3 regions of the Streptomyces sp. NPDC059679 genome follow, and region 1 is predicted to be linked to each of the others. Evidence: riboswitches for the same ligand, from Rfam matches in the RefSeq annotation. Region 1 holds a riboswitch; each other region holds the start of a gene.
The links. A riboswitch is a leader RNA that binds a small molecule or an ion and turns the genes downstream of it on or off. The one in region 1 is predicted to bind thiamine pyrophosphate.
Positions count from the first base shown of each region.

Region 2: another riboswitch for thiamine pyrophosphate. It lies ahead of thiO (glycine oxidase ThiO); the one in region 1 lies ahead of thiC (phosphomethylpyrimidine synthase ThiC).
Region 3: another riboswitch for thiamine pyrophosphate. It lies ahead of ACFV2X_RS34550 (thiamine ABC transporter substrate binding subunit); the one in region 1 lies ahead of thiC (phosphomethylpyrimidine synthase ThiC).

Region 1 covers NZ_JBHWES010000103.1:180-5,304, forward strand. The annotation lists gene thiC (phosphomethylpyrimidine synthase ThiC) at 29-1,795, opposite strand; TPP riboswitch at 1,789-1,933, opposite strand; gene ACFV2X_RS51635 (YibE/F family protein) at 2,003-3,358, shown strand; gene ACFV2X_RS51640 (SsgA family sporulation/cell division regulator) at 3,363-3,800, opposite strand; gene ACFV2X_RS51645 (DUF5326 family protein) at 4,388-4,606, opposite strand; gene ACFV2X_RS51650 (cupin domain-containing protein) at 4,789-5,106, opposite strand.
Region 2 covers NZ_JBHWES010000052.1:32,051-39,885, reverse strand. The annotation lists gene pknB (Stk1 family PASTA domain-containing Ser/Thr kinase) at 1-1,804, opposite strand, end outside; gene ACFV2X_RS39030 (SRPBCC domain-containing protein) at 1,973-2,434, opposite strand; gene ACFV2X_RS39025 (thiazole synthase) at 2,460-3,308, opposite strand; gene thiS (sulfur carrier protein ThiS) at 3,328-3,528, opposite strand; gene thiO (glycine oxidase ThiO) at 3,561-4,799, opposite strand; TPP riboswitch at 4,796-4,909, opposite strand; gene ACFV2X_RS39010 (NAD(P)/FAD-dependent oxidoreductase) at 5,051-6,301, shown strand; gene ACFV2X_RS39005 (Rv2175c family DNA-binding protein) at 6,416-6,781, shown strand; gene thiE (thiamine phosphate synthase) at 6,946-7,596, shown strand; gene metF (methylenetetrahydrofolate reductase [NAD(P)H]) at 7,729-7,835, shown strand, end outside.
Region 3 covers NZ_JBHWES010000043.1:6,671-14,505, forward strand. The annotation lists gene ACFV2X_RS34545 (ABC transporter permease) at 1-1,372, opposite strand, end outside; gene ACFV2X_RS34550 (thiamine ABC transporter substrate binding subunit) at 1,471-2,550, opposite strand; TPP riboswitch at 2,545-2,649, opposite strand; gene rlmN (23S rRNA (adenine(2503)-C(2))-methyltransferase RlmN) at 2,712-3,818, opposite strand; gene ACFV2X_RS34560 (phosphatidate cytidylyltransferase) at 3,900-5,114, opposite strand; gene frr (ribosome recycling factor) at 5,114-5,671, opposite strand; gene pyrH (UMP kinase) at 5,776-6,558, opposite strand; gene tsf (translation elongation factor Ts) at 6,742-7,578, opposite strand; gene rpsB (30S ribosomal protein S2) at 7,677-7,835, opposite strand, start outside.

The DNA.
Region 1 (5,125 bases):
AGCCCGCAGCGCGCAGCGCGGCTCGGGATCAGTCGGCGATCGGCAGATAGACGCGGTTGCCCGCCTCAGCGAACTCCTTGGACTTCTTGAGCATTCCCGCCTCGATCTCCTCAGGCGTCGCGTCGGCGTCGCCGCCGAACTGCTCTGTGATGCTTCTGCTGATCTTCATCGAGCAGAACTTCGGCCCGCACATGGAGCAGAAGTGCGCCGTCTTCGCCGGTTCCGCCGGCAGCGTCTCATCGTGGAAGGAGCGGGCCGTGTCCGGGTCGAGGGCCAGGTTGAACTGGTCCTCCCAGCGGAATTCGAAGCGGGCGTCGGACAGGGCGTCGTCCCACTCCTGGGCGCCGGGGTGGCCCTTGGCGAGATCGGCCGCGTGGGCGGCGATCTTGTACGTGATGACGCCGGTCTTGACGTCGTCGCGGTCGGGCAGGCCCAGGTGCTCCTTCGGCGTGACGTAGCAGAGCATCGCCGTGCCCCACCAGGCGATCATCGCCGCGCCGATGCCCGAGGTGATGTGGTCGTAGGCGGGGGCGATATCGGTGGTGAGCGGGCCGAGGGTGTAGAAGGGGGCCTCCTCGCAGATCTCCTGCTGGAGGTCGATGTTCTCCTTGATCTTGTGCATCGGGACATGGCCCGGGCCCTCGATCATCGTCTGGACGTCGTGCCGCTTGGCGATCCGGTTGAGTTCGCCGAGCGTGCGCAACTCCGCGAACTGCGCCTCGTCGTTGGCGTCGGCGATCGAGCCGGGGCGCAGTCCGTCGCCCAGCGAGTAGGTGACGTCGTACGCGGCGAGGATCTCGCAGAGCTCCTCGAAGTGGGTATAGAGGAACGACTCCTTGTGGTGGGCCAGGCACCACGCCGCCATGATGGAGCCGCCGCGCGAGACGATGCCGGTCTTGCGGCGGGCGGTCAGCGGGACGTACGGCAGTCGTACGCCCGCGTGCACCGTCATGTAGTCGACGCCCTGCTCGGCCTGTTCGATGACGGTGTCCTTGTAGATCTCCCAGGTCAGCTCCTCAGCCTTGCCGTCGACCTTCTCCAGCGCCTGGTAGAGCGGCACCGTGCCGATGGGGACGGGGGAGTTGCGCAGCACCCACTCGCGGGTGGTGTGGATATTGCGGCCGGTGGAGAGGTCCATGACCGTGTCGGCGCCCCAGCGGGTCGCCCAGGTCATCTTCTCGACCTCCTCCTCGATGGAGGAGGTGACGGCGGAGTTGCCGATGTTGGCGTTGACCTTCACCAGGAATCGCTTGCCGATGATCATCGGCTCGATCTCCGGGTGGTTGACGTTGGCCGGGAGGACCGCCCGGCCGGCCGCGATCTCCTCGCGGACCACCTCGGGGGAGACATTCTCGCGGAGCGCCACGTACTCCATCTCCGCGGTGATCTCGCCCTGGCGCGCATACGCGAGCTGGGTCACGGCGGCGCCGTCCCGGCCCCGGCGGGGCTGGCGGGGGCGGCCAGGGAAGACCGCGTCGAGGTTGCGCAGCCCGCCGCGCGGCGCGGTGTGCTTGATGCCGTCGTCCTCTGGGCGGACGGGGCGGCCCGCGTACTCTTCGGTGTCGCCGCGGGCGAGGATCCAGTTCTGCCGCAGCGGCGCGAGGCCGCGGCGGACATCTGTCTCGATCTGGGGGTCGGTGTACGGGCCGGAGGTGTCGTACAGCGTGACGTCCTGGCCATTGGTGAGGTGCACTCGGCGGACCGGGACCTGGAGGTCCGGTCGCGAGCCTGTGACATATCCCTTATGCCAGCCGAACTCGCGCATTTCGGGCGTGCGTGCATCCTGCAGAGTCATTGAGACCCACTCCCTACGCCGGCATTACCCGGTAACAGGTTCAGCGGTCGGCGCAGCATGGGGCCCGGGAGTTCCTCCCCGGGCCGACACAATCAGCGCCCTCTCAGCCCGGTGCTCCGAGCTCCCGCGATTGCAAAGGTGTCACCCACGCTAACGGTTGTCCGGCGGCGCTGAACAGAGGGCCCTCGCTCTTGCGATGATCTGACGGTGACCTCGACATCGCAGGAGAGCCATGCGCCCGGACATTCGCACAGCCACGGCCCGGCCACGCCTGTCTCCGCCCATCTGCGCAAGGTCATCGCGGCCGTCCTCATCCCCTTCGCGGCGGCCGTCGTCGCCGGGCTGATCGTGCTGTGGCCGGGCGGTACGCCCGACCACAAGGCCCATGAGCGCAGCGGGCTCGGCTTCGACCAGCAGACCGTGGCCGGGCGGGTGGTGAAGGTCGAGGAGGTCAACTGCGCCGACGTCAACGCCCAGCCGCAGCAGCCCACCGAGCCGGGTCAGGATGCCGCCGGCCAGGAGAACGCGGCGGGCGCGGCCGGCGGATCCGGCAAGGACACCATCTGCGAGAAGGCGACCATCGAGGTCACCTCTGGCAAGGACAAAGGCCGCACCTTTGAAGAAATCGTCCAGCCGAACGCGTCCCGCAAGTACGACGCCGGTCAGAAGCTGAAGCTGGCGTACGCGCCCAAGGCACCCAAGAATCTGCAGTACTCCGTCTCGGACGTCGACCGGGCGCTGCCCATGGCGCTGCTCGCCGGGCTGTTCGCGCTCGCGGTCGTGGTCGTCGGGCGGCTGCGCGGCGTCTTCGCGCTGGTGGCGCTCGCGGTCAGCTTCGGGGTGCTGACGCTGTTCATCCTCCCGGCGATCCTCGACGGCTCCAACCCGCTGGTCGTCGCGATCGTGGGGGGCAGCGCGATCATGCTCATCGCGCTGTACATGTGCCATGGGCTGACGGCGCGTACATCGGTCGCCGTGCTCGGCACGCTCATCTCACTGCTGCTGATCGGCCTGCTGGGCTCGCTGTTCATCGGCTGGGCCAGCCTGACGGGCAACACCGACGACCAGACGGGGCTGGTCCACGGCCTCTATCCGAATATCGAGATCCGCGGTCTGCTGCTGGCCGGGGTGATCATCGGGTCTTTGGGGGTGCTGGACGACGTGACCGTCACCCAGACCTCCGCGGTGTGGGAGCTCAGGGAGGCGGACCCCACGGCGGGCTGGCGCAAGCTGTACGCGGCCGCGATGCGCATCGGGCGGGACCATATCGCGTCCGTCGTGAACACCCTGGTCCTCGCGTACGCGGGCGCCTCGCTGCCGCTGCTGCTCCTGTTCTCGATCGCGGACAGCGGAGTGGGGGCGGTGGCGACGAGCGAGATCGTCGCGGAGGAGATCGTACGGACGCTCGTGGGCAGCATCGGCCTCGTCGCCTCGGTGCCGGTGACCACCGCGCTCGCCGCGCTCGTGGTCTCCGCGGACCGCGCGCCACAGGGCGGCGCGGAGCAGGGGGGCCACGGGGGCCGGGGCGGACGCGGACGGCGGCGCCGGGCGCGCGGGCGCTGACGCGCTAGCCGGCGTACCGGTCCTCCGCGAGGATCCGGTCGAGCTCCGCGTCCAGGTCGCCGACCGGATCGCAGGCCGCCTGCTCCTGGCCGAACGGAACCACCCGGTCCGTACGGTCCAGGAAGGCCACCAGCGGGGCGGCGCCGGCCCGGAACAGCGCCCGCTCGGCCCCCACTTGGAGCCTGATGAAGACGTCCGAAAGCCCCTCCGGTGAGGCGGGGGCGATGCGCACATCGCCCTCGCCCGAGGGTTTGCTCAATCCGTCCAATAGCAACTCCCGGGCGAAGGCCCAGCTGACGGGCGCGTCGCCGGGCAGATGGAAGGTGATCTCGACTGCGTACGGGTCGCTGCTGTCGTAGGACAGCTCGACCGGGATCCGGAAGGAGAGGTCCTGGGAGACCAGGAAGGTCATCGTCACTTCTGCCTGGACTGTGTCGCGCATGTCACGCATCGTTCGCCGCCCCGAGTTGATTGCGAATGGCCAGGTTTGAACGGCCTGGCCTCTTGACGCCATGGTCCGCCTAGCTCCAGCGGGCCATAAGAAGTGAATTTTCAGATATTGATAGGGATTGAGAGGGTGCTGATATCTCGGCCGACTCTGGAGCGTAGCGACTCGACTGCGGGGCGGAGTCGGTTTGCCTCATGTGAGGGACTGGAAATGGCCAGAGTTGCCGCGGCTGTTCGCGCGGCTGCGATCAAGAAAATCGGCGCGGGCGGGCGCATCCGCTCGCCGGGCCGGGCGGGGCGGCGCCGGCCTATGACGTGGGAGTTCGGAGCCGGTTCACCGGCCGCGGCCATGATTGCTTTCGTCAACAGGCACCCCCGGGGTGTGTTGCGAGGCAGACGCCCGGAACGGGAGACGTCGAGCACTCGAACTCTAACCGGAACGGTGCCGTCAAGCTGAGGTTTGGAACGCGCGTATCCCCCACGCGGCGTACCCGAGACCCGCGGTGTACCCGCGGCGCGCGACGACGCGGCCGCGGTCTGTGGCGTACGTGAGGCCCGCGGCGGCGCAGCCGCCGCGCGGGGTCACCAGTCGCCGCGGGACGACGAGGACGAGCTGAACTTCCGCACGAGGTAGATCAGACCGGCGACGAGCGCCACCAGCAGCAGGGCCTTGAAGACCAGACCGACGACGAAGCCGACCACGCTCATGATCAGCCCGCCGAACACGGCCAGCACGAGGATCGGAACTGCGACCCATGTCACCCACCACGGCAAGCCCTGAAATATGCCCTTCGTCGCCACGTCGGTCCCTGCTTTCTTCGCTGAGCGAGTCGGTCCGGACCGACAGCGTCTGTGCCGGCCCGCATCCCCCGCCTTCGATGCTAGGACGGCCGACAAGCCAACACAGGCCCCGCGTCCCCCGTCCTCCCCTGACCGAACCCCTACGGGACGCGGGGCGGGCGCATCAGCTCCCAGTCGGAGAATCAGCTCTCCGGCGGGGAGAAGACCACCATGACCCGCAGGTCCTCCGTGATGTGGTGGAACTTGTGCGCCACACCGGCCGGTACGTACACGACGCTGCCGCGCGCCACCTGTGTGGTCTCCATGCCCACCGTGATCGACGCCCGCCCGCTCACCACCAGGTACACCTCGTCCTGGCCGTGCGGCTGCTGTGGATCGGTCTGGCCCGCGTCCAGCGCGTACAGCCCGACGGACATGTTCCGCTCGCGCAGGAACTGCAGATACGCACCGTCGTTCGCGGCACGCTCCGCCTCCAGCTCGTCCAGCCGGAACGCCTTCATTCGCCTCTCCGCCCCTTGC
Region 2 (7,835 bases), on a different contig from region 1:
TGGCTTCGTCCTCGGACATGCCGGTGACGTCCGGCACCTCGATCATCTCCTGGCCCTTGGACAGGGTCAGCGTCACCTTGTCGCCCTTGGCGCCCACGGCGCCCCCGTCCGAGGCCGGGGACTGGTCGGCGACCGAGCCCTTGTCCTCGTCGGAGAAGACCCGCTCCGACGCGATCTCCACCGTGAATCCCGCCTCGGTCAGCTCGGACCGGGCGTCGTCCTGGGACTCGCCGACCACATCGGGGATGGGGATCTTGGGACCTCTGCTGACCTCGATCCCCACGCGGGTGTTCGGCCGGCGGGTGGTCCCGGCCCTCGGGTCGGTGCCGAGCACCACGCCCTGCGGCGTCTCGTCGCTGAATGTCTCGGTCACCTCGCCGACGGTCAGATTCGCGTCCGAGATCTGCTGCTTCGCCTCCTTGAGCGGCATGCCCACGACATTGGGGACCTGTGTGCGCGGCGGCCCGTCGGAGATGTGGAGCGTCACCGTGCCGGTGTTGCGGATCTGCTTGCCGCCGCCCGGGTCGGTCTTGATGACCTCGCCCTTGTCCACGACATCGCTGAACTCCCGGGTGATCTTCACCTCGAGCCCGGCGTCCTTCAGCTTCTTACGGGCGTCCGCCTCGGACTTGCCCAGCACATAGGGCACCTTGGTGAACTGGCCGGAATTGATGTACCAGATGCCCACCCCGAGGCCGAGTGCGAGCACCAGCCCGACCACGATCGTCACGATCCCGCGGCGCGGCAGCCGGCCGCGGCCGGCGGACCGCCGGGGAGGACCGGTCTGCGGTGGCTGCGGCGGCAGCTCCAGCCTGCTGGTGAGATTGAGCTGCTGCTCATCGGCGGGCACCGGCCCCCCGATACCGCCGACCGGGCGCGGGATCACGCTCGTACGGTCCTCGGAGCCGTCGTGCGTGTCCGCCTTGGCCTGCGGGGGCACGGCGTCGAGCTGTTCGTCGGTCAGCGCGGCGCGCGCGGTCCGCGCGAGGCCGAGCAGTTCGACCGCGTCGGCGGGGCGCTGCGCGAGCTCGCGCGCGGTGGCCGCGGCGACCAGCTCGTCCAGCTGCGGGGCGACCCCCGGCGCGAGGGCGGACGGCGCGGGCACGTCCTCGTTCAGCCGCTGATAGAGGACCTGCGCCGGGACGGTGCCGGTGTGCGGCTTGGCGCCGGTCAGCATCTCGTAGAGCATCACGCCGCAGGCGTAGACATCGGCGCGGGTGTCGGCCGTGCCGTGCTCGATCTGCTCGGGCGCGAGATAGGAGACGGTGCCCAGCAGCGTGCCGGTGGAGGCGTTGGTGTTGGTGTCCACGGCCCGGACCAGCCCGAAGTCGGCGACCTTCACCCGGCCGTCGTCGCCGATCAGCACGTTCTCCGGCTTCATGTCCCGGTGGACGAACCCCGCGCGGTGCGCCGCCCCGAGCGCGGCAAGCACCGGCTCCAGGATGTCCAGCGCGGCCCGCGGCTGCAGCGCGCCGCGCTCGCGCAGCACATCGCGCAGCGTGCACCCGGCGACGTACTCCATCGCGAGATAGACATGGGAGCCGTCGGTGCCCTGGTCGAAAACGCCGACCACATTGGGGTGGGCGAGCCTGGCCACGGACTTCGCCTCGCGGATGAAGCGCTCGACGAAGGCGTCGTCGGTGGCGAGCGACTGATGCATCACCTTGAGGGCCAGTACGCGGTCGAGCCGCGTGTCGACGGCGCGGTAGACCGTCGCCATGCCGCCCACGGCGATGCGCGCCTCGACGCGGTAGCGGCCGTCGAGCAGCTGTCCGACCAAGGGGTCATGCAGGGTCGTATCCACGAGAGAGCAGTCTACGAGCCGACACGACACGCAGGGTTCACCTGCCAGGCCCGGGCACGGGACTGGTGCCGAACGGTGACACCGGGCGCCGCGGCGGGGTCGGCTTCACCCTTGTTGTGCCTCGCGGGTGCCTTCGTGTCTTGGCTGTGCCCTGGTTGTGCGCGTGCCCTAGTTGTGTGACGCGGCGGCCAGCGCGGACAGCTCCTCCAGTGCGGTGGCCCAGGTCGCGGCGGCGTACTCCGTGTGCTTGGCCTTCGCGGCGTCCGGCACCGCGAGCTCCTGGATGCCGCTCTCGGTCAGTCGGAGCCGGGTGCCGGGGCCCTCGGCGGAGAGCGCGAACTCCACCAGGGTCGAGTCGCCCGGTTCCGCGCCGAGGGCGCGGTCCGGTTCGCTGGCGAGCCGGAAGCGGAACAGCGCGTCCGGCACCGCCTTCTCCACCCTGCCGTGGAACTCCCCCTGCTCATCCCAGCGGAAGCGGAGCGTCCCGCCGGGGCGCGGGTCGATCTCGCACCCCTCGAACGCGTACCAGACGCGGATGTGCTCGGGGGTCGTCAGCACCCGCCATACGCGGTCGACGGGCGCTTGGACGTACACCTCGCGCTCGATCCGGTCGGCCACCATGCCACCCATGTCACCACGCTAACCGCTCACCGCCCTACCCGAACGCCGGGCGCTCCGGGTCCAGCGCGGCCAGCCCCTCCCCGGGTGAGGAGGCGTGGGCGAAATGGCGGCGCGGGATACGGCCGGCGCGGTGGGCCAGCCGGCCGGCCCGGACCGCGTACCGCATGGCCTCGGCCATCAGGATGGGCTCCTGGGCACGGGTGACGGCGGATGCGAGCATCACCGCCGCGCAGCCCAGCTCCATGGCGAGCGCGGCGTCCGAGGCGGTGCCCGCCCCCGCGTCCAGGATCACCGGGACCGTGGCGCGCTCGACGATCAGCTGGAAGTTGTGCGGATTGCGGATGCCGAGGCCGGAGCCGATGGGGGAGCCCAGCGGCATGATCGCGGCGCAGCCTGCGTCCTCCAGCCTGCGGGCCAGGACCGGGTCGTCGTTGGTGTACGGCAGGACGGTGAAACCGTCGTCGACCAGCGTCTCGGCGGCGTCCAGCAGCTCGACCGGGTCGGGGAGCAGGGTGCGCTCGTCGGCCACCACCTCCAGCTTGACCCAGTCGGTGCCCAGCGCCTCCCGCGCCAGCCGGGCGGTCAGCACCGCCTCACCGGCCGTGAAGCACCCGGCGGTGTTGGGCAGCACGCGGATGCCGTGCCGGTCGAGCACCGACAGGACCGAGCCCTGGACGGTGGGATCCAGGCGGCGCATCGCGACGGTGGTCAGCTCCGTACCGGAGGCGAGCAGCGAGCGCTCCATGACCTCCAGGCTGGGCGCGCCGCCGGTGCCCATGATCAGGCGGGAGGAGAAGGCGGTGCCCGCGATGGTGAGCGGGTCCGGGTCCGGGTCCGGTGCCGGTTCGGGGCGGAGGGGGGTGGCGTACGTCGTGTCGTGCATCGTCTCGGCCATCTGGGGTTCAGCCTCCTTGGACCGCGGTGAGGACTTCGACCCGGTCTCCGTCGCCGAGTGGGGTGGCGGGCCACTGGCCGCGCGGGACGACCTGTTCGTTGACGGCCGCGGCGACCCCCGAGCGCGCCGGGGTCAGCTCCGCGACCAGCAGGTCGAGGGTGGTGCCGCCGGGGAGCTCGCGGGGCTCACCGTTCACGGAGACGGTCATGGAGGCGGCGGGCGGGCCGGGCGTGGAGGCGCTCATATGGGCTGCTCCTGCGGTACGGGGGTGGTGGGGCCGATGGGCGTGGCCGGGAAGCGCAGCGGGGAGAACGGCCGGGCCTCGTCCGGGAGTTCGCCGTGCGTCAGCACCTCGGCCATGACGTCGCCCGTGACGGGCGTGAGGAGGACGCCGTTGCGGTAGTGGCCGGTGGCCACGAGCAGGCCGGGCAGCGCGCTGGGGCCGAGCAGCGGCGCGTTGTCGGGGGAGCCGGGGCGCAGCCCGGCGCGGGTCTCGACGAGCGGCAGCTCGGTGATGCCGGGCACCAGCTCATGCGCGTCGCGCAGCAGTTCGTAGACGCCGCCCGCGGTGACCGTGGTGTCCCAGCCGAGCTCTTCCGAGGTGGCGCCGACGACCAGCTCGCCGTTCTCGCGCGGCACCAGATAGACATGTCCGCCGCGCACCTCGGCCCGTACGGTCCGGGACAGGAACGGTGCGTACGCGGGCGGTACGCGCAGCCGCAGCACCTGGCCCTTGACGGGGCGTACGGGGGGCAGCGCGCCCTCGGGGACGCCCGCGAGCCGTCCGCTGAAGCTGCCCGCGGCCAGTACGGTTTGCTCGGCCGCCAGCCGTGTGCCGTCGGCGAGTTCGACGCCGGTGGCGCGGTCCGCCGCGAGCGTGAGCCGTTCCGCGCGGGCGCGGTGGAAGACCACGCCGGCCCGCTCGCACGCGGTCAGCAGTGCCGCCGCCAGCCGCCGCGGGTCGACCTGGTGGTCCCCGTCGACGCGCAGGCCCCCGCGTACGCCCGGCGCGAGCATCGGCTCCAGGCGCCGGCATTCGCGCCCTGTCAGCCACTGCGACTCCAGCCCGAGCCGCCGCTGGAAGTCATGGAGCTCGCGCAGGTGGGCGCGGTCGTCGGGGTCGAAGGCCACGGCGAGCGTGCCGCAGGTGCGGAAGCCGACGTCCTGGCCGCTCGCCTCCTCCAGCTCGGCCACGAACTCCGGATAGCGGCGCGCGGAGGCGAGGTTGAGGGCGAGCAGCGTCTGCTCGCCGTAGTGGAGCTCGGTGACGGCCGCGAGCATTCCGGCCGCCACCTGGGCCGCGCCGCCGCCCGGCGCCGGGTCGGCGACGGCGGTGCGCAGGCCCCGCCGGGCCGCCCGCCACGCCGTGACCAGGCCGATGATGCCGCCTCCGACGACCAGCGCGTCGTACGGCCGGCCCGGCGGCCCCTCCGACGGCCCCTCCGGCCCCGTACACGAGGGTGTGCGAGATGCGTGCATGGGCGTAACGCCCCTCCCTTCGCCGGCATGACCCGGATCAGGTTCGTACGGTCGGAGGCCGCTTCAGCCTCCCTCTCAGCCCGCTGCGTCGGGCTCCCGCGAGTGCTTCGTCCCGCCAACCCTAGTACGAGCTCCGAACTGCCCGGAAGGGCGAGCCCGGCCGGGCGGTCCGGGGTCCCGGCCGCTCCTGTGCCCGAGATCTCGTCAGTCGGTTCTCCGGTGCGCCCCGTGCGCCGCCCTACAGTGATCGTGTGAGCGATGAGACGACGAAGTCGGCGTCCCCGGGGGGCACCGGGCAGCAAGTGGTGATCGTCGGCGCGGGAATGGCCGGGGTGCAGACCGCTGTCGCGCTGCGCGACCAGGGCTGGACCGGCGGCATCCTGCTGCTCGGTGCCGAGGCGCACCAGCCGTACGACCGGCCGCCGCTGTCCAAGGCCGTGCTGCTCGGCAAGGCCGAGGGCTCCGCCTTCGACGTGGACTTCGCCGCGCTCGGCGTCGAGCTGCGGCTCGGGGTGTCCGTGACCGGCCTGGACACCGGCGCGCGGCGGCTGGAGACCGCGTCGGGCCCGGTGTCGTACGACGTCCTGGTGATCGCCACCGGCGCCGAGCCGATCACCCTGCCCGGCGGCGAGGGCGTGCCCGGTGTGCATCTGCTGCGCACGCTCGACGACGCGGAGCGGCTGCGTCCGGTGCTCGCCGGGCAGCGCGAGATCGTGGTGGTCGGGGCGGGCTGGATCGGCGCGGAGTTCGCCACGGCGGCGCGCGAGGCGGGCTGCGCCGTGACCGTCGTGGAGGCCGCCGACCGCCCGCTGGCGGGCGCCCTCCCGGCCGAGGTCGCCGCCCCCATGGCCGGCTGGTACGCCGACTACGGCGTCGAGCTGGTCACCGGCGCGCAGGTGGCCTCCGTGGACGAGCAGGGGGTGCTGCTCCAGGACGGCGCCCGGCTGAGCGCGGACGCGGTGGTCGTCGGCATCGGGGCGCGGCCCGCCACGGGCTGGCTGGCGGGCTCGGGCGTCGAGCTGGCCCCGGACCGGTCCGTCGCCGCCGACGAACAGCTGCGCACCTCGGCGCCCGACGTCTACGCCGTCGGGGACTGCGCGTCGTTCCCTTCCGCGCGCTACGGCGAGCGGCTGCTGGTGCACCACTGGGACAACGCCCTCCAGGGGCCGCGCACCGTCGCCGCCAATGTGGTCGGCAGCCGGACCGCGCATTTCACCGGTTCGGTCTACGACCCGGTGCCGTATTTCTGGTCCGAGCAGTTCGGCCGCTTCGTGCAGTACGTGGGCCACCACGCCGCCGCCGACGAACTCGTCTGGCGCGGCGACCCGGAGGGCGCGGCATGGTCGGTGTGCTGGCTGCGCGACGGGGCGCTGGTCGCCCTGCTGGCCGTCGGCCGTCCGCGCGATCTGGCCCAGGGCCGCAAGCTGATCGAGCAGGGCTCCCGGCTGGACCGCGCCCTCGCCGCGGACCCGTCGGTGCCGCTCAAGTCGGCGGTCCTGTGACCCTCGGCGCGCCCCTGCGGTGACCTTGGCAGCGGCGCGGCTGACGGCGGTGTCGACGGCGCCTTGCCCGGTGCCCGACTACCCACTGTCAGTCCCAGATGGCAGGCTTGTCCCGTGACCGAGATTGACGCAAAGATCGATGCTCTCGTCCCCGCCTGGCTCACCCTCCCCGACATCGCCGAACGGCTCGGTGTCGAGGTGACGCGCGTGCGGCAGCTGGTCAAGGAGGGTCAGCTGATCGCAGTGCGCCGTGGCGAGAATCGGGTGCTCCAGGTCCCCGCCGAGTTCATCGGTGCCGGAAAGGTCGTCAAGGGCCTGGTGGGCACCCTGACGCTGCTGAGGGACGACGGCTTCAGCGACGAGGAGATGCTGGAGTGGCTCTTCACCCCGGACCCGAGCCTGCCCGGCACCCCGGCTCAGGCCCTGCACGAGAATCGCGGCACCGAGGTCAAGCGCCGCGCCCAGGCGCTCGCCGTCTGAGCCGCGGCTGAGCCGCCGCTGACCCACCGCACCATCCGTACCGTCATCGTCTGAATCACCACCCGCGGCGTACGGGCCGGCCGCTCCGGTCCGTACGCCGCCGACACGCCGCCCACACGCGGCCGGAACGCCGCCGATCCAGGGGGAAAGCCGTCCCAATGGCCATCACCACCGCCCGCGAGCAGCTTGCCGATGCCCGGGTCTATCTGTGCACCGACGCCCGCCGGCGCCAGGGCGATCTGCCGGAGTTCCTGGACGCCGTCCTGGGGTCGGGAGTGGACATCGTCCAGCTGCGTGACAAGGGCATGGAGGCCCGCGAGGAGCTTGACCATCTCGCGGTGTTCGCCGACGCCTGCCGCCGCCACGGCAAGCTGCTGGCGGTCAACGACCGGGCGGACGTCGCCCATGCCATCGGCTCCGATGTGCTGCACCTGGGCCAGGGTGATCTGCCGGTCCCGTCGGCGCGCGCGATCCTCGGCGCGGATGTGCTGATCGGGCGGTCCACCCACGCACCGGCCGAGGCGGAGGCCGCGGCCGCCGAGCCGGGCGTCGACTACTTCTGCACCGGGCCCTGCTGGCCCACCCCCACCAAGCCGGGGCGGTCCGCCCCGGGCCTGTCGCTGGTGCGCCACACGGCCGCCCTGAAGCCCGCTCGGCCCTGGTTCGCCATCGGCGGAATCGACGCCTCGAACCTGGACGAGGTGCTGGAGGCGGGCGCGCGGCGGATCGTCGTGGTACGGGCGATCACCGGGGCCGAGGACCCCGGCGCGGCCACCGCCGAGCTCGCCAAGCGGGTGCGCGCCCGCGACCTGTGAGAGGCGTGTCGGTCCACTCGGTGTCGGCCTCGTCGTCGGCAAAGTGTCCGCAGTACGGACCAAGACCCGGCGAAAGGGGCATAACACCCCCGCCCGCTGTCCGTGTGCCGCACCGCTGGCTAACCTTCCCGTATGGCCCTTGGCACAGCCTCCACCAGGACGGATCGCGCGCGGACGGTGCGTGATCTGCTCGCATCAGGCGAGCAGTCGTACTCCTTCGAATTCTTCGCCCCGAAGAC
Region 3 (7,835 bases), on a different contig from region 1:
CCAGCGGCGGCTCGTCCAGAGCGATGAGAAAGCCGAAGCCGACGGTGACGGCGGAGGTGCCGAGCGGCAGCATCAGCAGCGCGTCGAAGCCCCGTACCAGTCTGCCCGCCTTCCTGATGACCCTCGGTTCGCCTCCGGGCGCTCGGGTCCGGTGTCGACGCTCCTCGACACTGCGCTCGCGCGCGCGGCGCCAGCCGCATATCGATACGAGCCCTCGCTCCCTTGGTCTCGTCGCTTTCACGGCGTCATTCAGCGCCTGCGGCGCGGGCGGCGCGCCCTTTGGCTCACTCGGGATGGTCAGGGCGGCCGCCGCCAAGCCGCCCACGACGACCGCGAAGACGGTCGCGACGGCGGCGTAGCGCAGGGAGTTCCAAACGGCGTCCATAGGGGCGACGAAAAACGTCCCGCCGCTGTCCGCCACCGACTGGAGGGCACGGTAGTAGTCGAGTCCGTAGCCGCCGGGGGCGTCCAGGGACCGTTCGACCAGGACCGCGAGCGGCAGCAGGATCAGCAGCGCCACGACGGCGAGCACACCCCACAGCAGCGCCCATTGGGCCGCGCCCTGGGGGCGGCGCGCGGTCTGTTCGGGGGCGACCAGCTTCAGGGCGCCCTCGCGGCGCCGTACGGTCCACGCGTGCAGGGCCAGGACCGCGGCCACGGCCGCGAACTGGACCAGCGTCAGCACGGCGGCGGTCGGCAGGTCGAGCAGCTGGGCGGTCTCCCGGTAGATCGCGACCTCCAGGGTGGCGTACCGGGGGCCGCCGAGGATCTGGATGACGCCGAAGGAGGTGAAGGTGAACAGGAAGACCATCAACGCCGCGGCCGCCACGGCGGGCGCCAGCGCCGGCAGCGTCACCCGCCGCCACGCGGCCAGGCGGCTCGCGCCGAGCACCCGCGCGGCCTCCTCCTGCCGCGGGTCGAGCTGCGCCCACAGCCCGCCGACGGTCCGTACCACCACCGCGTAGTTGAAGAAGACGTGCGCGAGGAGGATCGCCCATACGGAGGTGTCGAGCCGCACCCCCCACAGGCTGTCCAGCAGCCCGCCGTGGCCGAGCAGGGCCAGGAACGCCGAGCCCGCGACGACGGTCGGCAGGACGAAGGGGACGGTCACCACGGCTCGCAGCAGCCGCTTGCCGGGGAAGGTGAAGCGGGCGAAGACATACGCGCCGGGCAGCGCGACCGCCAGCGTCAGGGCGGTGGAGGCGGCGGCCTGCCAGCCGGTGAACCACAGGATGTCCAGGACGGCCGGGTCGGTGAGCACGTCGCCGATGCGGCCCAGCCGCCACTGGCCGTCGACGCGCAGCCCGCGGGTGACGATGGCGGCCACCGGATAGAGGAAGAACAGCGCGAAGAAGGCGGCGGGCACGGCCATCAGGGCCAGCCGCAGCGCCGCCCCGCGCAGCCGCGCGCGCCGCCGCCCGGTGCGCTCCTTCGCCTCCTCCGGCGCGGCGGCGGGGCGCTCACGTCGCTTTACAGGACGAGCGAGGACCATGCCTTGACCCACTGGTCACGGTTCTTGGCGATCTTCCGGGGGGCCAGGGTGGCCGAGTCGGCGATCTTCACGCCGTACTTCGTGAACAGCTCGGGCAGCTTCGCGTCCTCGCGGGCCGGGTTGACGTACATGTTGAGCGGCACGTCCTCCTGGAAACGCTTGGTCAGCAGAAAGTCCAGCAGCGCCTTGCCGCCCTTGGTGTTCGAAGCACCCTTCAACAGTCCGGCGAATTCCACCTGCCGGAAGCAGGTTCCCGTCGCGACCCCCGTAGGGGCCTGCGCGGGCCGCGGCTTGGCGTCGACGACCTCGGCGGGCGGGCTGGAGGCGTACGAGACGACCAGCGGCCGGTCGCCCTTGGCGCCGCCCGCCGAACCGGAGAAGCGGTCGTAGTACGCCTGCTCCCAGCCGTCGACGACCTCGACGCCGTTGGCCCTGAGCTTCTTCCAGTAGCCCTGCCAGCCGTCGTCGCCGTACCGGGCGGCCGTGCCCAGCAGAAACGCGAGGCCGGGCGAGGAGGTGGCCGCGTTCTCGGTGACCAGAAGGTTCTTGTAGGCGGGCTTGGTCAGGTCGTCGAGGGTCTTCGGCGGGGCCAGCTTCTTGTCGGCGAAGTACTTGCGGTCGTAGTTGACGCAGATGTCGCCGAAGTCGACCGGGGTGACACGGTGCTCGGCCGCGTCGAGCTGGAGGGCCGCCGGGACCTTGTCCAGGCCCTTGGCCTGATAGGGGGCGAACAGGTCGTTGTCGAGCGCGCGGGAGAGCAGGGTGTTGTCGACCCCGAAGAAAACGTCGCCCTGGGGATGTGATTTGGAGAGTATCGCCTGGTTGACGGCCGCCCCGGCGTCGCCGCCCGGCAGGATCTGCACCTTGTAGCCGGTCTGCCGGGTGAACTCCTTCAGCACGGCCTTGGACGCGGCGAACGAGTCGTGCGAGACCAGCTTCACGGTCTTGGAGCCGGAGCCTTTGGCGGAGCCGGAGTCCTCGCCGCAGGCGACGAGCGTGGTGAGGCCGAGCGAGCCGAAGAGGGCGGCGGCGACGGCATGCCGAAGACGGCTGTTCATATGAGGCTGACTCCCTACGCCGGTATGACCCGGATCAGGTCCGAGGGTCTGCGGCCGAGCCGCACTCTCAGCGCTGTTCGCGCTCCCCTGTCGGAATGTTCACTTGTACGAGATGTGGATGTACGCACGAGGTGGTGCCAGGGCACCGTATCAGCCGGCCCTCAACGCTCCGCCGCCGCCAGCTGCCCGCACGCCCCGTCGATCTCCTGCCCCCGGGTGTCCCGGACGGTCACGGGCACGCCGTGCGCCTCCAGGGCGGCCACGAACGCCTTCTCGTCCTCGGGCCTGGACGCGGTCCACTTGGAGCCGGGCGTCGGGTTGAGCGGGATCAGATTGACGTGCACCCGGCGGCCCTTGAGCAGCCGACCCAGCAGGTCGGCCCGCCATGCCTGGTCGTTGATGTCCCTGATCAGGGCGTACTCGATGGAGACGCGACGACCCGACTTCTCCGCGTACTCCCACGCGGCGTCCAGAACCTCGCGGACCTTCCAGCGGGTGTTGACCGGGACGAGGGTGTCGCGCAGCTCGTCGTCGGGCGCGTGCAGCGACACCGCGAGACGGCATTTGAAGCCCTCGTCGGCGAACCGCAGCATCGCCGGCACCAGCCCGACGGTCGAGACGGTGATGCCGCGCTGGGACAGGCCGAGGCCGTCCGGCTCCGGGTCGGTCAGCCTGCGGATGGCGCCGACGACACGGTTGTAGTTGGCAAGCGGCTCGCCCATGCCCATGAAGACGATGTTGGACAGCCGCGCCGGACCACCGGGGATCTCACCGTCGCGCAGCGCCCGCATCCCGTCGACGATCTGGTGGACGATCTCGGCGGTGGACAGATTGCGGTCCAGGCCCGCCTGGCCGGTGGCGCAGAACGGGCAGTTCATGCCGCAGCCCGCCTGGGAGCTGATGCACATGGTGACCCGGTCCGGGTAGCGCATCAGCACGGACTCCACGAGCGTGCCGTCGAACAGCCGCCACAGGGTCTTACGGGTGGTGTCGTCGTCGCAGCTGATGTGGCGCACCACGCTCATCAGGTCCGGCAGCAGCCCGGCCGCCAGCTTCTCGCGCGCGGCGGCCGGGATGTCGGTCCACTGGGCCGGGTCGTGGCTGTAGTGGGCGAAGTAGTGGCGCGACACCTGGCCGGCCCGGAAGGGCTTCTCGCCGAGGGCGGCGACGGCCTCGCGGCGCTCGGCGGGCGAGAGGTCGGCGAGATGCCGCGGGGGCTTCTTGGCTCCGCGCGGCGCGACGAATGTGAGTTCTCCGGGCTTGGGCATGGTTCAACCAGTGTCGCAGACGTGCGTACGGCCTCGTACCACGCGTGGCACGAGGCCGTAACGGCCGGGGCGTGGGGCCGGTCAGCCGCCGCCCACGAAGACCACCATCAGCAGCCAGACCACGGGCGCGGTGGGCAGCAGGGAGTCCAGCCGGTCCATGATCCCGCCGTGGCCGGGCAGCAGCTTGCCCATGTCCTTGATGCCCAGGTCACGCTTGATCATGGACTCGCCGAGGTCGCCGAGGGTCGCGCTGACCGCGACGGCGAGCCCGAGGAGCAGCCCCTGCCACCATGCGCCGTCCTTGATCAGGTACTGCATGGACAGCGCGCCCGCGACCATCGCGAAGGCGATCGCGCCCAGCAGCCCCTCGCGGGTCTTGCCGGGGCTGATGCGCGGCGCGAGCTTGTGGCGGCCGAAGCGCCAGCCGACCGCGTACGCACCGGTGTCGCTGACCACGGTCAGCAGCATGAAGACGAGCACCCGCCGCGGCCCGTCGTCGGCCGCGGTCATGAGTGCGACAAAGCTGGCCAGGAACGGCACATAGAAGGCCGCGAAGACGCCGGCCGTGACATCCCTGAGGTAGTTCTCGGGCGGCTCGGTCATCCGCCAGACGAGCACCGCCAGGGCGGTCAGCGCGACGGCCACCCACGCGCCCTCCGCACCGCGCACATAACCGGCGACCACCATGGCGACGCCGCCCACGGCGAGCGGCACCAGCGGGACGTGGATGTCCTTGCGCTCGGCCAGCCGCGAGGTCAGCTCCCACAGGCCGACGACCACCGCGACCGCTATGACGCCGATGAACACCGGCTTGTAGATGAAGAGCGAGGCGACGACCAGCGCGCCGAGGCCGACGCCCACCCCTATCGCGGCGGGCAGATTGCGGCCCGCGCTCTTCTTCTTCGCATCGCTCGTCACGTCTGCGCTCCCCGTCCGGTCGGCGCCGCCCGCATCGCCGGGCTGAGCGGCGCTGCCGGAGGGCATGGCGTCGGGGCGGTCCGGGGGCGTCGGCCGGTGTGCCGCGGGCCGGCGCGGCCCGCGCTCCGGCTCCCGGTCGTCGCGGAACAGGGGGCCGCTCGGCCGAGCGGCCCCCCGGTCACGGTCGGCGGCATCCCAAGGGTCTCCGCCTGCGTGGGGCACGGTGGGCATGGGCCGAGTCTGCGCCGCCTCGCCCACGTCGTGCGCGGGACCCGCCGAGGGCGAGGGCACCTTGCCGCGAAGCGAGGGAGAAGGTCCCTGCTGGGCCGGTCCCCGGAGGCGGGCGCTCGGCGGAGCCCCCCAGGATGAGTCGTTCATCAGACCTCGAGGAGCTCGGCTTCCTTGTGCTTGAGCAGCTCATCCACCTGCGCGACATACTTCGCGGTGGTGTCGTCGAGCTCCTTCTCCGCACGGCGGCCCTCGTCCTCCCCGACCTCGCCGTCCTTGATGAGCTTGTCGATGGACTCCTTGGCCTTGCGGCGGACGCTGCGGATCGAGATCTTCGCGTCCTCGCCCTTGCCCTTGGCGACCTTGATGAATTCCTTGCGGCGCTGTTCCGTGAGCTCCGGGAACACCACCCGGATGATGCTGCCGTCATTGCTCGGGTTGACGCCCAGATCGGAGTCGCGGATGGCCTGCTCGATATTGCGCAGCGCGCTCTTGTCGAACGGGGTCACCACGGCCATCCGCGGTTCGGGCACCGAGAACGACGCCAGCTGGTTGATCGGCGTCATCGCTCCGTAGTAGTCGGCCACGATCTTGTTGAACATCGCCGGGTGCGCACGCCCGGTGCGGATCGCGGCGAAGTCCTCCTTGGCGACCACAACGGCCTTCTCCATCTTCTCCTCGGCCTCGAGGAGGATCTCTTCGATCACCACTTGCTCCTGGTGTTATCAGTAAGCAGAGCCTCGCCCCTGCGTGCGTCTTCTCCTGCACGGTGTCCGACCGGCAGGCCGTTGTCCATCCCCCGTATGAGCCGTCAGGCCCGGGAGCCCTGGTCGCTCACGAGCGTGCCGATCTTCTCACCCTTCACCGCACGCGCGATGTTTCCTTCGGCGAGAAGCTCGAAGACGAGGATCGGCAGTTTGTTGTCGCGGCAGAGCGTGACGGCGGTGGCATCGGCGACCTTGAGGTCGCGGGTGATCACCTCGCCGTACTCCAGGGCGTCGAACTTCACCGCGTCCGGGTTCCGCGCGGGGTCGGAGTCGTACACCCCGTCCACCCCGTTCTTACCCATGAGCAGGGCCTCGGCATGGATCTCCAGGGCCCGCTGGGCCGCGGTGGTGTCCGTCGAGAAGTACGGCATGCCCATGCCCGCGCCGAAGATGACCACGCGCCCCTTCTCCAGATGGCGCACCGCGCGCAGCGGAATGTACGGCTCCGCGACCTGGCCCATGGTGATGGCGGTCTGGACGCGGGAGTCGATGCCCTCCTTCTCCAGGAAGTCCTGGAGGGCGAGACAGTTCATGACCGTGCCCAGCATGCCCATGTAGTCCGAGCGGGCCCGGTCCATGCCGCGCTGCTGCAGCTCGGCGCCGCGGAAGAAGTTGCCGCCACCGATGACGATGGCGATCTCTGCGCCGTCCCGGACGACCGCGGCGACCTCACGGGCGATGGCGTGCACGACATCCGGGTCGACCCCGAGCCCTCCGCCTCCGGCGAATGCCTCACCGGAGAGCTTGAGCAGGAACCGACGGCGTTTGACCCTGCCCTGAGCGTTCTTCTCGTCGGCGGCCTGTCCGGCGCCCGCGCCCTGATTCATTGGAGATCTCCTCGTGCACATACGAAGAAGGCCATTGCCGGACGGGTCCTTGTTCGACCTCTGCGGCAATGGCCTCCTCGTCACATCTGCGGCCGACCGGTTGACGGTTGGCTGCCTACGACCCTATCGGGGTCGCCGGTCATTCGCTGCCCGGCTCGTACGCCGACGCTCAGACGCCTACGCTCAGACGCCGACGCGGAAGCGCGCGAAGCCCTTGAGCGTGACACCGGCCTCGTCCAGGATCTTCTGGACGGTCTTCTTGTTGTCCTTGGCGAACGGCTGGTCCACCAGGACGTTCTCCTTGAAGAAGCCGGTGACCCGACCCTCGACGATCTTCGGCAGGGCGGCCTCGGGCTTGCCCTCCTCGCGGGCGGTGGCCTCGGCCACGCGGCGCTCGTTCTCGACGGTCTCGGCCGAGATCTCGTCACGGCTCAGGAACTTCGGCGCGAACGCGGCGATGTGCTGCGCGATGTCCTTGGCGACCGTCGCGTCTTCCTTGTCCAGCTCGACCAGCACACCGACCTGCGGCGGCAGGTCCGGCATGGTGCGGTGCATGTACGCGGCGACGTAACCGCCGGAGAGCTGCGCGAAGCGGTCCAGGACGATCTTCTCGCCGAGCGTCGCGTTGGCCTCGTCGACGTACGCCTGGACGGTCTTGCCGGGCTCGATCTCGGAGGCGAGCAGGGCCTCCAGGTCGGCCGGGGAGGTCTTGGCGACGTGGGCGGCGATGGCGTTGGCGGCGGCGATGAACTTGTCACCCTTGGCGACGAAGTCGGTCTCGCACTTCAGCTCGACCAGCACACCGGAGGAGTTGTCGTCCGCGATGAGGGAGACGACGGCGCCGTTCTCGGCACTGCGGCCCTCGCGCTTGGCCACGCCCTTCTGGCCCTTGACGCGCAGGACCTCGACGGCCTTGTCGACGCTGCCATCGGCCTCGTCCAGCGCCTTCTTGCAGTCCATCATGCCGGCGCCGGTGAGCTCACGGAGCTTCTTGACGTCAGCGGCGGTGAAGTTCGCCATGATCTGTGAATCTCTTCTCGAAAGTCGAAAGCTCTACGGGGGAACGGCGGGGGTGGTGCCAAGGCACCGTCCCCCGCCGTCACACGTGGTCCGAGTGGTCAGGCCTGCTCGGCGTCCGCGGCCGGGGCCTCGGCGGCGGCCGGCTGCTCAGCCGGCTGCTCGGCCTCGGCGGGCTTGGCCGCCTCGGGCTCGTCGGCCTTCTTCTCACCCTCCAGCAGGTCGCGCTCCCACTCGGCGAGCGGCTCACCGGCGGCCTT